One region of the Mesorhizobium sp. CA16 genome, then DNA from elsewhere that is predicted to be linked to it. Evidence: riboswitches for the same ligand, from Rfam matches in the RefSeq annotation. Region 1 holds a riboswitch; the other holds the start of a gene.
What was found. Region 1 has a riboswitch for S-adenosylmethionine ahead of metX (homoserine O-acetyltransferase MetX). Riboswitches for the same ligand answer to the same signal wherever they lie in the genome.

Region 1 (6,165 bases):
TGATCGAACGGCGGATGGCGCGGGTGCGGGTGAAGAGGTCGAACAGCTTCTCGCCGTCGCCCCAGCGGATCGCCCGCTGCAGCGAGGCCAGATCCTCCGAGAAACGCGCCAGCATCTCCAGGATCGCGTCCTTGTTGTGCAGGCACACGTCCCGCCACATGGTCGGGTCGGAGGCGGCAAGACGGGTGAAGTCGCGGAAGCCGGAAGCGGAATATTTGATGACTTCGCTTTTGGTCACCGCTTCCAGATCGTCCGCCGTGCCGACGATGTTGTAGGCGATGATATGCGGCAAATGCGAAACGATCGCGAGCGTCATGTCGTGGTGCTGCGGGTCCATCGTGTCGATGTTGGACCCGCAGCGCCGCCAGAATTCCGAAAGCGTCTCGAGCGCCGCGGGATCGGTGCCCGGCAGCGGCGTGAAGATGCACCAGCGATTCTCGAAGAGATCGGCGAAGCCGGCATCGGGTCCGGATTTTTCCGTGCCGGCCAGCGGATGTCCGGGGATGAAGTGCACGCCTTCGGGCACATGCGGCTGCATTTGCGCGATGACGGAGGCTTTGGTCGAGCCGACATCGGTGAGGATGGCGCCCTTCTTCAGCGCAGGCGCGATCTCGGCCGCGACCTCGCCGGACGAGCCGACCGGAACCGAGACGATGACGAGATCAGCGTCGCGCACGGCTTCGCGAGCATCGGTGCTATAGGAATCACCGAGGCCAAGCTCCTCGGCGCGCTTGAGCGTCGATTGGCTGCGCGTCGCTATGGCGATATGGCGCGCCAGACCCTCGCGGCGGACAACGCGGGCAAGCGACGAGCCGATCAGGCCGATGCCGACCAGCGCTATTTTCTCGAACATCGGTGACGCCATGGTGTTCTAGCTTTTCAGGAAGGTCTTAAGCGCATCGATGACGCCGCGATTGGCTTCCTCGGTGCCGACGCTCATGCGCAGCGCGTTGGGGAAGCCATAGCCGGTGACGCGGCGCAGGATGTAGCCGCGCGCGCTCAGATAATCGTCCGCGGCCGCCGCCGAATGTTTCTTGCCGTCGGGAAAATGGATCAGCACGAAATTGCCGACGCTCGGCGTGACGCGCAGGCCGAGCCCGGTCAACTCGGCGCTGAGCCAGGCCAGCCATTTCTCGTTATGCGCCACGCTGCGCTCGATATGGGCGCGGTCGCGGATCGCGGCGATGCCGGCCTCGATCGCTGTGGCGTTGACGTTGAAGGGGCCGCGAATGCGGTTGATCGCATCGACGATATGCGCCGGCCCGTACATCCAGCCGACGCGCGCGCCACCGAGGCCGAGCTTGGAGAAGGTGCGGGTCATCACCACGTTCTCGGAGCTGCCCGCCAGCTCGATGCCGGCCTCGTAGTCGTTGCGCCGCACATATTCGGCATAGGCCGCGTCGAGCACCAGGAGCACGTTCTTCGGCAATGCAGCGTGCAGCCGGCGCACTTCCTGGAACGGCACATAGGTGCCCGTCGGATTGTTGGGATTGGCGAGGAACACGATCCGCGTCGCCGGCGTCACCGCCGCGAGAATCGCGTCGATGTCGGCGCGCTCCTCGGTTTCCTTGACCGCCACCGGCTTGGCGCCAGCCGCCTGGATATAGATCTTGTAGACCATGAAGGCGTGCTCGGTGAACACGGCCTCGTCGCCCGGCGCGAGATAGGTCTGCGCCAGTAGCCCCAGGATCTCGTCGGAGCCGTTGGAGCAGATGATGTTGGCCGGGTTGAGGCCATGCACCTCGGCGATCGCCTCGCGCAGCCGGCGGGCGGTGCCATCGGGATAGACGTCGAGCTTCGCCGCCACTTCGCGCGCGGCCTCGATCGCTTTCGGCGAGGGCCCGAGCGGATTTTCGTTCGCCGACAGCTTATAGACCTTCGTCACGCCGGCCGGCGCGGTGCTTTTTCCCGGCACATAGGCCTCGATGTCCATGATGCCCGCGCGGGGCGTCGGACGGGGCTGATCCTGCTTCATGTCACAAATCCGTCGAGAAGACCTTCAAGGCCGCAGCGGAAATACAGGCCACGGGCTGGAATGTCGAGTGCCGCCGGCTGGCACCCGTATCCGGTCGCGAGGAGGCCACCCGTTGACGAAGCGCGGCGCTGGTCCTAGAAGGATTGCCAGACTCCCGTGGTGATTTGGCCGGTCGGCTTGCAGCCACGTTAAACAACTCGCTAAAGGGCCGTTTGCAACCTGTAACCGGCTTTGCGACGGCAATGCCGGTTTTTTATTGTCCGCTGCCGGCCGGACACCGCGTCGGGACGAGACCGATGCGGGACAGGATGAGGACGGACATGGCCGCTCAGCGTGCTGCAAGAAACAACGACGAGGCCGACCATCCGTCGAGCCCGGTGCTGCGGTTCGGCGCGGACAAGCCGCTGAAGCTCGACGCCGGAACGCTGCTCTCGCCCTTCCAGATTGCCTACCAGACCTACGGCACGCTCAACGACGCGCGCTCCAATGCCATCCTCGTCTGCCACGCGCTGACCGGCGACCAGCACGTCGCCAACACCAATCCGGTGACCGGCAAGCCGGGCTGGTGGGAGGTTCTGATCGGCCCCGGCAGGATCATCGACACCAACCGTTTCTTCGTCATCTGCTCCAACGTCGTCGGCGGCTGCCTCGGCTCGACCGGCCCGGCCTCGACCAACCCGGCGACCGGCAAGCCCTACGGGCTCGACCTGCCGATCATCACCATCCGCGACATGGTGCGCGCGCAGACGATGCTGGTCGATCATTTCGGCATCGAGAAGCTGTTTTGCGTGCTTGGCGGCTCGATGGGCGGCATGCAGGTTCTGGAATGGGCGGCGAGCCATTCGGAGCGCGTGTTCTGCGTCCTGCCCATCGCCACCGGCGCCCGCCATTCCTCGCAGAACATCGCCTTCCATGAAGTCGGCCGACAGGCCGTCATGGCCGATCCCGACTGGCATGGCGGCAAATATCTCGATTTCGGCAAGCGGCCGGAAAAAGGGCTCGCCGTCGCGCGCATGGCCGCTCACATCACCTACCTTTCGGAAGCCGCGCTCCACCGCAAGTTCGGCCGCAATTTGCAGGACCGCGAGGCGCTGACCTTCGGCTTCGACGCCGATTTCCAGATCGAGAGCTATCTGCGCCATCAGGGCATGACTTTCGTCGACCGCTTCGACGCCAATTCCTACCTCTATCTGACCCGCGCGATGGACTATTTCGACCTTGCCGCCGATCACGGCGGGCGCCTCGCCGACGCCTTCGCCGGCACCAAGACGCGTTTTTGCCTGGTTTCCTTCACCAGCGATTGGCTGTTCCCGACCGAGGAGAGCCGATCGATCGTGCATGCCTTGAACGCGGCGGGCGCTTCCGTCTCCTTCGTCGAGATCGAGACCGATCGCGGCCACGATGCCTTCCTGCTCGACGAGCCGGAGCTGTTCGCGGCCATCAACGGCTTCATCGCCTCCGCCGCCCGCGCCAGGGGGCTAAGCCTATGACCCCGACAAGTCGCCGACTTTTCGGACCGGGATCATGCGCCGTGCAGGAGGCGAAGCCATGAGCGTCAATCGCGCCCAGCGTGTCGACCTCGAGGTCGTCACCGATCTCATCCCGGCCAATTCGCGCGTCCTCGATGTCGGCTCGGGCGACGGACTGCTTCTGGAGCTCCTGCAGGCGACCAAGCAGGTCGACGGCCGCGGGCTGGAACTGTCGCAGCGCGGCGTCAACGAATGCGTGGCGCGCGGCCTTTCCGTCGTCCAGGGCGATGCCGACAAGGACCTCGAATTCTATCCCGACAAGGGCTTCGACTTCGTCGTGCTCTCACAGACCCTGCAGGCGACCCGCAACCCGAAGCTGGTGCTCGACGAGCTGCTTCGTATCGGCAACCGCGCCATCGTCTCCTTCCCCAATTTCGGCCACTGGCGCGTGCGCTTCTCGCTGTTGGTCAAGGGCAGGATGCCGGTCACCAAGGACCTGCCCTACTCCTGGTACGACACGCCCAACATCCATTTCTGCACCATCCGCGACTTCGTCAATCTGTGCGAGGAACTCGGCGCGACCGTCGAGAAGGCAACCGCGCTCGACGCCAACGGCCAGAAGATCGGCCTTTCGATGCCCTGGTGGTTCTGGAATTTTTTTGGTCAGCAGGCGGTGTTTTTGCTGAGGCGATGACGGAAATGCGTTTCTTTCGTCGATCGCCGGCAGTGGTGGAAATCCCCCCGAATATTCTTTCCGAAATACGGGCGGGAATTCTCGTCTGCACATCGCCGCGCAGCGGTAGCAATCATCTTGCAGGTTTGATGGTTTCCGCCGGGCTGGGCCATCCGCTGGAATGGTTCGGCGGCGACGTCTGCTGGAGCTGCCGGATTATCCGCGAGATCCCCGCGCCCAGCTACTGCGTGCGCTGACACAGGGGCGGTCCTCTACCGGCGTCTATGCAATCAAGCTCTTTGCGAGTCAGTTCGCACAACTTGCCGATAAGATAACTCATCTGACAAATTCGCAGCGCATAGTTGCATCCCGATCGTTTGACAGCATGCTGTTAGGACTATAGCCACTGGGTTGATCAACCGGTTGTGCCGCGATGGCTGAACATCCCACCTATTCTATTGTCTTGGAGATGGAGAATGCCAAATCCATCGACTGGGACGAGATTGGCCTTGGGCTGAAGGCCTTGGCGCGCGAGATCGCCCAGGCTTCCGCTACCGGATTTCCGAAGCCGAAGGTCATAATCTCGCACGGCGGCCTCGAAACTGACGCAGTCTCACTGCGAAGCAGTATCGGAGCTGAAGCGCCACAACTGGAGCAGGTTGCCGATCTGGCCTTCGCGGCGTTCCCTGGCGGCAGATATTACGACCTCAAGAACAATGGCATTCCCTCGTGCGAAGGGAGCGTCCTTGTTTTTCTCGATTCCGATACAGTTCCGGAACGGAACTGGCTCTCAACTCTACTGAAACCCTTCGTCGACCAGCCTGAAACCATCTGTGTGAATGGACACACCTATCTTTCATACGATGACTTCTTCTCGCGAACCTTCGCGTTGATCTGGTTTTTCCCGATGGCTGAGGGAGACGAGAGATTCGCCTCGAAGCGTGCTCTCAACCAACAACATTGCCTTTCGGCACGACTGGATATCCAGTCACCCATTTCCAGCCCACAACGGCTTCAAGGTCTCGTGCACGTTGCTGATGCACCAGCTTTGGAGCGAAGGCCACAAGATAGTCAACGTGGACGCACGCGTTCACCACTATTCGCCGCGGGGCTGGGGGTTCTTCTTTTGGCGCGCGCTGGTAACCGGCAGGGACGCCGATCGAAAATTCGTCGAGCTTCATGCACCTGGCAGGGCTCGGCGTATCGTCAAATCCTTCACGCGCTGGGGGACTATGTCTTGGCGCACGATCCGGCGAGTGACAGGCCATGCGCGGCAGACCGGCATGCCCTCCTGGCAAATCCCGTTTGCTGTCATTGTCGGACTGGCGTTCTATACACTGGCGTTTTTCGGCCATTTCAGCCTGGCGGCCGGCCTTGTCCGTGACGAGGTCGAAATGGTGCCGGACTATATCGGGCACAGCTAACGTCAATCTTTTCCCGCTAGCCAAGCACATCCGTAGCCTTGTGCGGATGCTCGACGCCGTCGACGAAGATCACGTCGGACTGCGAGTTCTGGGTGCGCAGCGAAAGGATCGCCTGATAGGCCGGTGAATTGTACCAGTCCCGCATACGCTGCCTACCGGGGAATTCGATGACGATCAGGTGCCCGGGCCAGCTGTTCTCGACGACCTCGACGTCGCCGCCGTGGACGATGAAGCGCCCGCCGAACGGCGCCAGCGTGGCGTCTATGCTCTCGAGATATTCGAGTATCCAGGGACCCGGGGTGACTTGGCGCATATGGGCAACGGCGTAAGCGGTCATGATCCTGCTCCTTGATGAAACAAAGCCGATCGGTCGGCTTCTTGGAGATCACCATGCGGGAGCCAGGTAGTTCGGTCGATTACCTCAGAAGTCATCGGGGCAAAATCATCCGTTGTTTCCTGTTGGCGGGCCGCCTAATCAACAGGAAGGCCAGTTGTGTTGCCATCAGACCGCAATGTTGCGGAAAAACCGCTAATTTCGGCATTTCTCGGCCGGCCTGGCGTGACACAATGGGAGGTTTTTTGTAGCGTCGGCCGCAAATCAGAGGTGGGACACGAAGATAGCCA
Region 2 (6,165 bases), on a different contig from region 1:
GCGCTGATCGTCATCATGCTGTTCTTCCAATACACGACGTCGGGAACGCTGTTCAAACCGGTGAATCTCAGCAATCTGGTGCAGCAGAACTCGTTCATCATCGTGATGGCGCTTGGCATGCTGTTGGTGATCGTCGCCGGTTATATCGACCTCAGCGTCGGATCGGTCGCCGGCTTCATCGGCGCGCTGGCGGCGATGATGATGGTGATCTGGCCGCTTGGGATATTCTCGAATCCGCTGGTGGTCTCGATCGTGTGCCTGATCGTCGGGGCGCTCATCGGCGCTGCGCAAGGCTACTGGATCGCCTATCACAAGATACCGAGCTTCATCGTGACATTGGCGGGCATGCTGATCTTCCGCGGCATCTGCCAGGCGCTGCTCGGCGGTGGCTCCTCGGTCGGTCCGCTGCCGGACAGCTTCAAGGCGCTGAGTTCCGGCTTCATTCCGGACGTGATCGGCCCGCTGACGCTGATCCCGCCGGCGGTCAATGCCGCCGGCAAGACGATCGTCGGCAGCGGACTGACGCTGCACATGACGACGGTCGTGCTCGGCCTCATCGCGGTGCTCGCCTATGCCTATTTCGGCTTCAGGACGCGGCGCAAGCGCGAGCGTCACGGCTATGAGGCGGAGCCCTTCCCGCTGTTCGTCGTCAAGACGCTGGTGGGCAGCGCGCTGGCGCTGTTCCTGGTCTTCCAGTTCGCCAGCTACAGGGGCCTGCCGGTCGTGCTGCTGGTGATGGGCGTGCTGATCTCGCTGTTCGTCTTCGTCACCAAGCGCATGACCATCGGCCGCCGGATCTATGCCATGGGCGGCAACGCCAAGGCCGCGCAGCTTTCGGGCATCAACACCGAAAGGCTGACCCTGCTGGTCTTCATCAATATGGGCGTGCTCTCGGCGCTGGGCGGCCTGATCATCGCGGCGCGCCTCGGCCAGGCCGTGCCGGCTGCCGGTCTCGGCAGCGAGCTCGACGTCATCGCGGCCGTCTTCATCGGCGGCGCCTCGGCAATGGGCGGCGTCGGACAGGTGATCGGTGCCGTCGTCGGCGGCTTCATCATGGGCGTGATGAACAACGGCATGTCGATCATGGGCGTCAATGTCGACTGGCAGCAGGTGGTGAAAGGCCTGGTGCTGCTCGGCGCCGTCATCTTCGACGTCTACAACAAGAACAAGGCCTGAAGACCTGACTTAAGGAGGCATACGGGTTTCAGATCGCGAAGCTGCCGGCAACCCGTCGGCGCCAAGAAGTCCAGGCAAGGACCGGGCTCGCGAGCGCAATCCGGACGAAGAATTTCAACCGTGGCACGGATTTCTCCGCGCCGCGCCGGTCAAGGTTTGCCCGCGGGCAGCCAGGCAAGATGAGAGAGGGTTCAAACATGCTGATCTCCCAGATCCTCGACGACGCCGAGACGATCCGCGTCGTCGCCCGCAATGGCGGCGGCAAGACCAGGGTCATCAACGGCGCGCGCAGCGTCTATTCGCTGGCGATGGAGGCCGCGCGGACAGGCACGGGCCTCGAGGCATTGATCGAGCGCAAGGGCTATGGCGAGACGGTCGATCTCGATGCCGCCTATAAGAGGGGCAGGCTGGTCTCGCCGATCAACCATCCGGACCCGGCGCATCTGCACCTCACCGGCACGGGGCTGACGCATCTCGGTTCCGCGGCGACGCGCGATTCCATGCACAAGAAGCTCAGCGAGGGCGGCGAGGCGGAACTCACCGATTCCATGAAGATGTTCCGCATGGGCCTCGAAGGCGGCAAGCCGGCCAAGGGACAGGTCGGCGTGCAGCCGGAATGGTTCTACAAGGGCAACGGCACGATGGCGGTGGCGCCTGGCGCGCCGCTGATGTCGCCGGCCTTCGCGCAGGATGGCGGCGAGGAGCCGGAGATCGCCGGCATCTATGTCATCGGCGATGACGGCGCGCCGTTCCGCGTCGGCTTCACGCTGTCGAACGAGTTCTCCGACCACGTCACCGAACGGGTGAACTATCTGTTCCTCGCCCATTCCAAGCTGCGCAACGCTTCGTTTGGCCCCGAAATCCTGATCGGCGAGCTGCCGGCCGACATCCGTGGCGCATCGCGCATCTGGCGCGACGGCAAGCTGCTCTGGGAAAAGCCGTTCCTGTCGGGCGAAGCGAACATGTCGCACACCATCGCCAATCTCGAGCACCACCATTTCAAATATTCGGCCTTCCGCCAGCCGGGCGACGTGCATGTGCATATGTTCGGCACCGCGACGCTCTCCTTCGCCGATGGCATCAGGACCGAGGCCGGCGATATGTTCGAGATCGAGGCGCCGGATTTCGGCCTGCCGCTGCGCAATCCGCTGGAGATCGAGAAGCCGGTCAAGGTGGCGGTGAAGGCGCTGTAGCGCCGATCTCCCGGTGACTGGCAGGCCAGAGGGGCGCGAAGGAAGCTGCCTCTTCCACTTCGTCATTCTAGGGCGGAGCAAGGAGCGAAGCGACGCGCGCAGACCCTAGATCCATGCCGTGACATTGGGCGTAGACTGCTGCCGTCCAGAATAACCGTTGGCGCAGCGCCAGCTAAGATCGCAACATGACAGGCTATGTTTACATGACCGCGAGCCAGAAGGTGGCACGCTATTTCGGTGTCGCCAATGACCTTACCCACCGCATGCCCGGGCACAAGACCGGCCAAGGCTCCAGAAGATCATCCTGAATGGTTCGAGTTCTCTCGCGGAATTGGCTGGTGAGCGTTCGGCACCGTGGCGGCGCTCAGGCGTCACGGCATGGATTCTAGGGTCTGCGCGCGTCGCTTCGCTCCTTGCTCCGCCCTAGAATGACGAAGAACAGATGGGACGGCGCGTCCCCTTCCGGACATCTCCCCACTTGGACCTCACCGCGCTGCCCGAAAATGCTTGGAGAGCTTCAGGCCCTGCGCCTGATAGTTCGAGCCGAGTTCGGTGCCGTAAAGCGCCTGCGGGCGTTTCAGCATATGCTCGTAGACGAGACGGCCGACGATCTGGCCGTGGTCGAGGATAAAAGGCACCTCGTGGCTGCGCACTTCAAGCACCGCGCGGCTACCGCTGCCGCCGGCGGCGGAGTGGCCGAAGCCCGGATCGAAGAAGCCGGCATAATGGACGCGGAACTCGCCGACCAGCGGATCGAAGGGTGTCATCTCGGCGGCATAGAGCGGCGGCACGTGCACAGCTTCTCGGCTGACCAAGATATAGAATTCGTCCGGATCGAGCACCAGTTCGCCGGCGCCGCTCTTGTAGATCGGCTCCCAGAAATCGACGACATCCTGCGCGGCACGCTTGTCGACGTCGACCAGGCCGGTGTGGTGCTTGCCGCGATAGCCGACAAGGCCGTCCTTGTCGCCATCGAGATCGATGGAGAGCGCGATGCCGCCGCCTGAAATATTGGGCGGCTCGGTGGCGACCAGCATCTCGGCGCGGTGAAGGTCGCGCAGCTCATTCTCCGAGAGCACCGCGTTGCCGGTGCGGAAGCGGATCTGTGACAGCCGCGAGCCGGCGCGCACGACGATCGGGAAGGTGCGCGGGCTGACCTCGAGGTAGAGCGGCCCGCGGTAGCCGGCGGCAATCTTGTCGAACTCATGGCCGCGATCGGTCATGACGCGCGTGAAGATGTCGAGGCGGCCGGTCGAGCTCTTCGGATTGGCCGAGGCGGATACGTTCGCCGGCAGCGCCAGGCTTTCGAGCAGCGGCACGATATAGACGCAGCCGGTTTCCAGCACCGCGCCCTCGGCAAGGCTGATCTCGTGCAGCTTCAGCCGCTCGAGCTTGTCGACGACCCGATGATCCGGACCCGGCAGGAACGAGGCACGCACGCGAAACGCCTTGTCGCCGAGCCTTAGATCGAGGCTGGCCGGCTGGATCTGGTCGGCGTCCAGCGCGCGCGGCGACTTCAGCGCCTTGGCCTCGAACAGCGCTGCGATGTCCTGATCCGGAAGAATGCCTGTTTGCCGCAAAGGCTGGCTCCGTTCACAAGGCCGGGCGAGGATCTAAGCAGGCTCTTGCCGCCCGGCCGGTACAAACCTCTTAATGAAGCCGGCAATTGACGCAAGCGCGGCGCGGGTCTAAAGGGTCGTTATCCCGTGGTGATTTGGCCGGTCGGCTTGCAGCCACGTTAAATAAGTCGCTAAAGGACCGTCGAGCCGCAAGGCTATATGGACCGGTTGCGACTTCGCGGCCGGTTTTTTTGTGTCTGAAAGCAGGGCTATGAGCACCAAGAAGCGCAACTGGAAACCTCAGACGGCACTCGTGCATGGCGGAACGTTGCGTTCCGGTTTCGGCGAGACATCCGAGGCGATGTATCTCACCCAAGGCTATGTCTACGAGACGGCGCAAGCGGCGGAAGCCCGCTTCAAGGGCGAGGAGCCGGGCTTCATCTATTCGCGCTACGCCAACCCGACCGTCGACATGTTCGAAAAGCGCATGTGCGCGCTCGAAGGCGCCGAGGATGCCCGCGCCACCGCTTCCGGCATGGCCGCAGTAACCGCCGCGCTGCTCTGCAGCGCCAAAGCCGGAGATCATATCGTGGCGGCACGCGCCCTGTTTGGCTCCTGCCGCTGGGTGGTCGAGACGCTGGCGCCGCGCTACGGCATCCAGGCGACGCTGGTCGACGGCACCGACATCGCCAATTGGGAAAAGGCGGTAAGGCCGAACACCAAGCTGTTCTTCCTGGAAAGCCCGACCAACCCGACGCTGGAGGTGGTCGACATCGCCGCCGTCGCCAGGCTCGCCAATTCGATCGGCGCCAGGCTGATCGTCGACAATGTCTTCGCCACGCCGCTGCAGCAGAAGCCCTTGCTGCTCGGCGCCCATGTCGTCGTCTATTCGGCGACCAAGCATATAGATGGCCAGGGCCGCTGCCTGGGCGGCGTCATCCTGTCTGACAAGAAGTGGATCGACGAGAACCTTCACGACTATTTCCGCCACACCGGCCCGAGCCTGTCACCCTTCAACGCCTGGACGCTGCTCAAAGGCCTGGAGACGCTGCCGCTACGCGTGCGCCAGCAGACCGAGAGCGCCGGCAAGATCGCCGATTTCCTGGCCGAGCGGCCGGAGATCGCCCGCGTCATCTATCCGGGCCGCGCCGATCATCCGCAAGCGGATATCGTCAAGAAGCAAATGTCGGGAGGCTCGACGCTGATCTGCCTCGACGTCAAGGGCGGCAAGCAGGCGGCCTTTGCCTTCCAGAACGCGCTCGACATCGTGCTGATCTCGAACAATCTCGGTGACGCCAAGAGCCTGATCACCCATCCGGCGACGACGACGCACAAGAACCTGAGCGACGAGGCCCGCGCCGAGCTCGGCATCGGGCCAGGCACGCTGAGGCTCTCCGTCGGCCTGGAGGACAGCGACGATCTGCTGGAAGACGTCGAACAGGCGCTGAAGGCAGCAAAATAGAACGCTGAGAACGCCGCGGCCGGAGCCTTCCAGAGCCGCAATTCCGGACGGAAAACCGTTTCACACTTTTCCTGGAATTGCTCTAGGCGAGCTCCTCCAGCTCGGTCATCGCCTTGGTGCGGATGGTCATGGCGTTGCCGCGCCATTCGACGGCGCCGCCGAACCAGGCGCGCGCCCAGATGGCCGGCAGCAGGGCATCGCGCACGATCATCGCGGTTATGCTGCGCGGCGACAGGTACCAGCCCTTCGCAAAGGCCAGCAGCCATTCCGGCAGGTAGGCGATCGCCAGCACGCCCAAGGCCGTCGTGGGCAGGCTGACGCCGGCGCTTGCCGCCGCAATCAGCGCCAGCAGCAGCGGCACCGCAGCGCCAGTCAGGATCTCCGGCGCGAAGAACAGCGGAAAGGTAACCCGCCGCAGCCGCGCCCAGCGCGTCTGGCGCGACCAGACCTCGGCGAGCCTGCGCTGGCCGAGCGGCTGCTCGAATGGCGAGGCGACGAGGTTGACATTGAGCCCCAGGCCGTTGACCAGCTTGGTGGCCGCCGCGTCCTCGGCGACTTCGGCGGCCAAGGCCTGAATACCGCCATTGGCATCGAGCATCGGCTTGTTCCACAGCATGCTTTTGCCCTGGGCGAAGCCAAGGCCAAGCGCCTCGCCGGCATACTGCCAGCGCGCCTGCAGCGTGTTGAGGAAGGCGCATTCGACTTCGGCCCAAAACCCGTCCGGCCGCGAGCCGATCGGCGTCGAGCAGACGAGGCCGGTATCCGGCCGCCATGC

Region 2: another riboswitch for S-adenosylmethionine. It lies ahead of LB525_RS13380 (O-succinylhomoserine sulfhydrylase); the one in region 1 lies ahead of metX (homoserine O-acetyltransferase MetX).

What each region holds. Positions count from the first base shown of each region.
Region 1 is NZ_JAIUHP010000014.1:10,554-16,718, reverse strand. It holds gene LB525_RS19390 (prephenate/arogenate dehydrogenase family protein) at 1-865, opposite strand, end outside; gene hisC (histidinol-phosphate transaminase) at 872-1,975, opposite strand; SAM riboswitch at 2,122-2,199, shown strand; gene metX (homoserine O-acetyltransferase MetX) at 2,296-3,465, shown strand; gene metW (methionine biosynthesis protein MetW) at 3,524-4,138, shown strand; gene LB525_RS19370 (hypothetical protein) at 4,144-4,374, shown strand; gene LB525_RS19365 (glycosyltransferase family A protein) at 4,551-5,501, shown strand; gene LB525_RS19360 (DUF1330 domain-containing protein) at 5,558-5,878, opposite strand.
Region 2 is NZ_JAIUHP010000008.1:29,291-35,455, reverse strand. It holds gene mmsB (multiple monosaccharide ABC transporter permease) at 1-1,176, shown strand, start outside; gene araD1 (AraD1 family protein) at 1,374-2,369, shown strand; gene LB525_RS28555 (hypothetical protein) at 2,555-2,677, shown strand; gene LB525_RS13385 (2'-deoxycytidine 5'-triphosphate deaminase) at 2,855-3,949, opposite strand; SAM riboswitch at 4,066-4,143, shown strand; gene LB525_RS13380 (O-succinylhomoserine sulfhydrylase) at 4,200-5,390, shown strand; gene LB525_RS13375 (ceramide glucosyltransferase) at 5,473-6,165, opposite strand, start outside.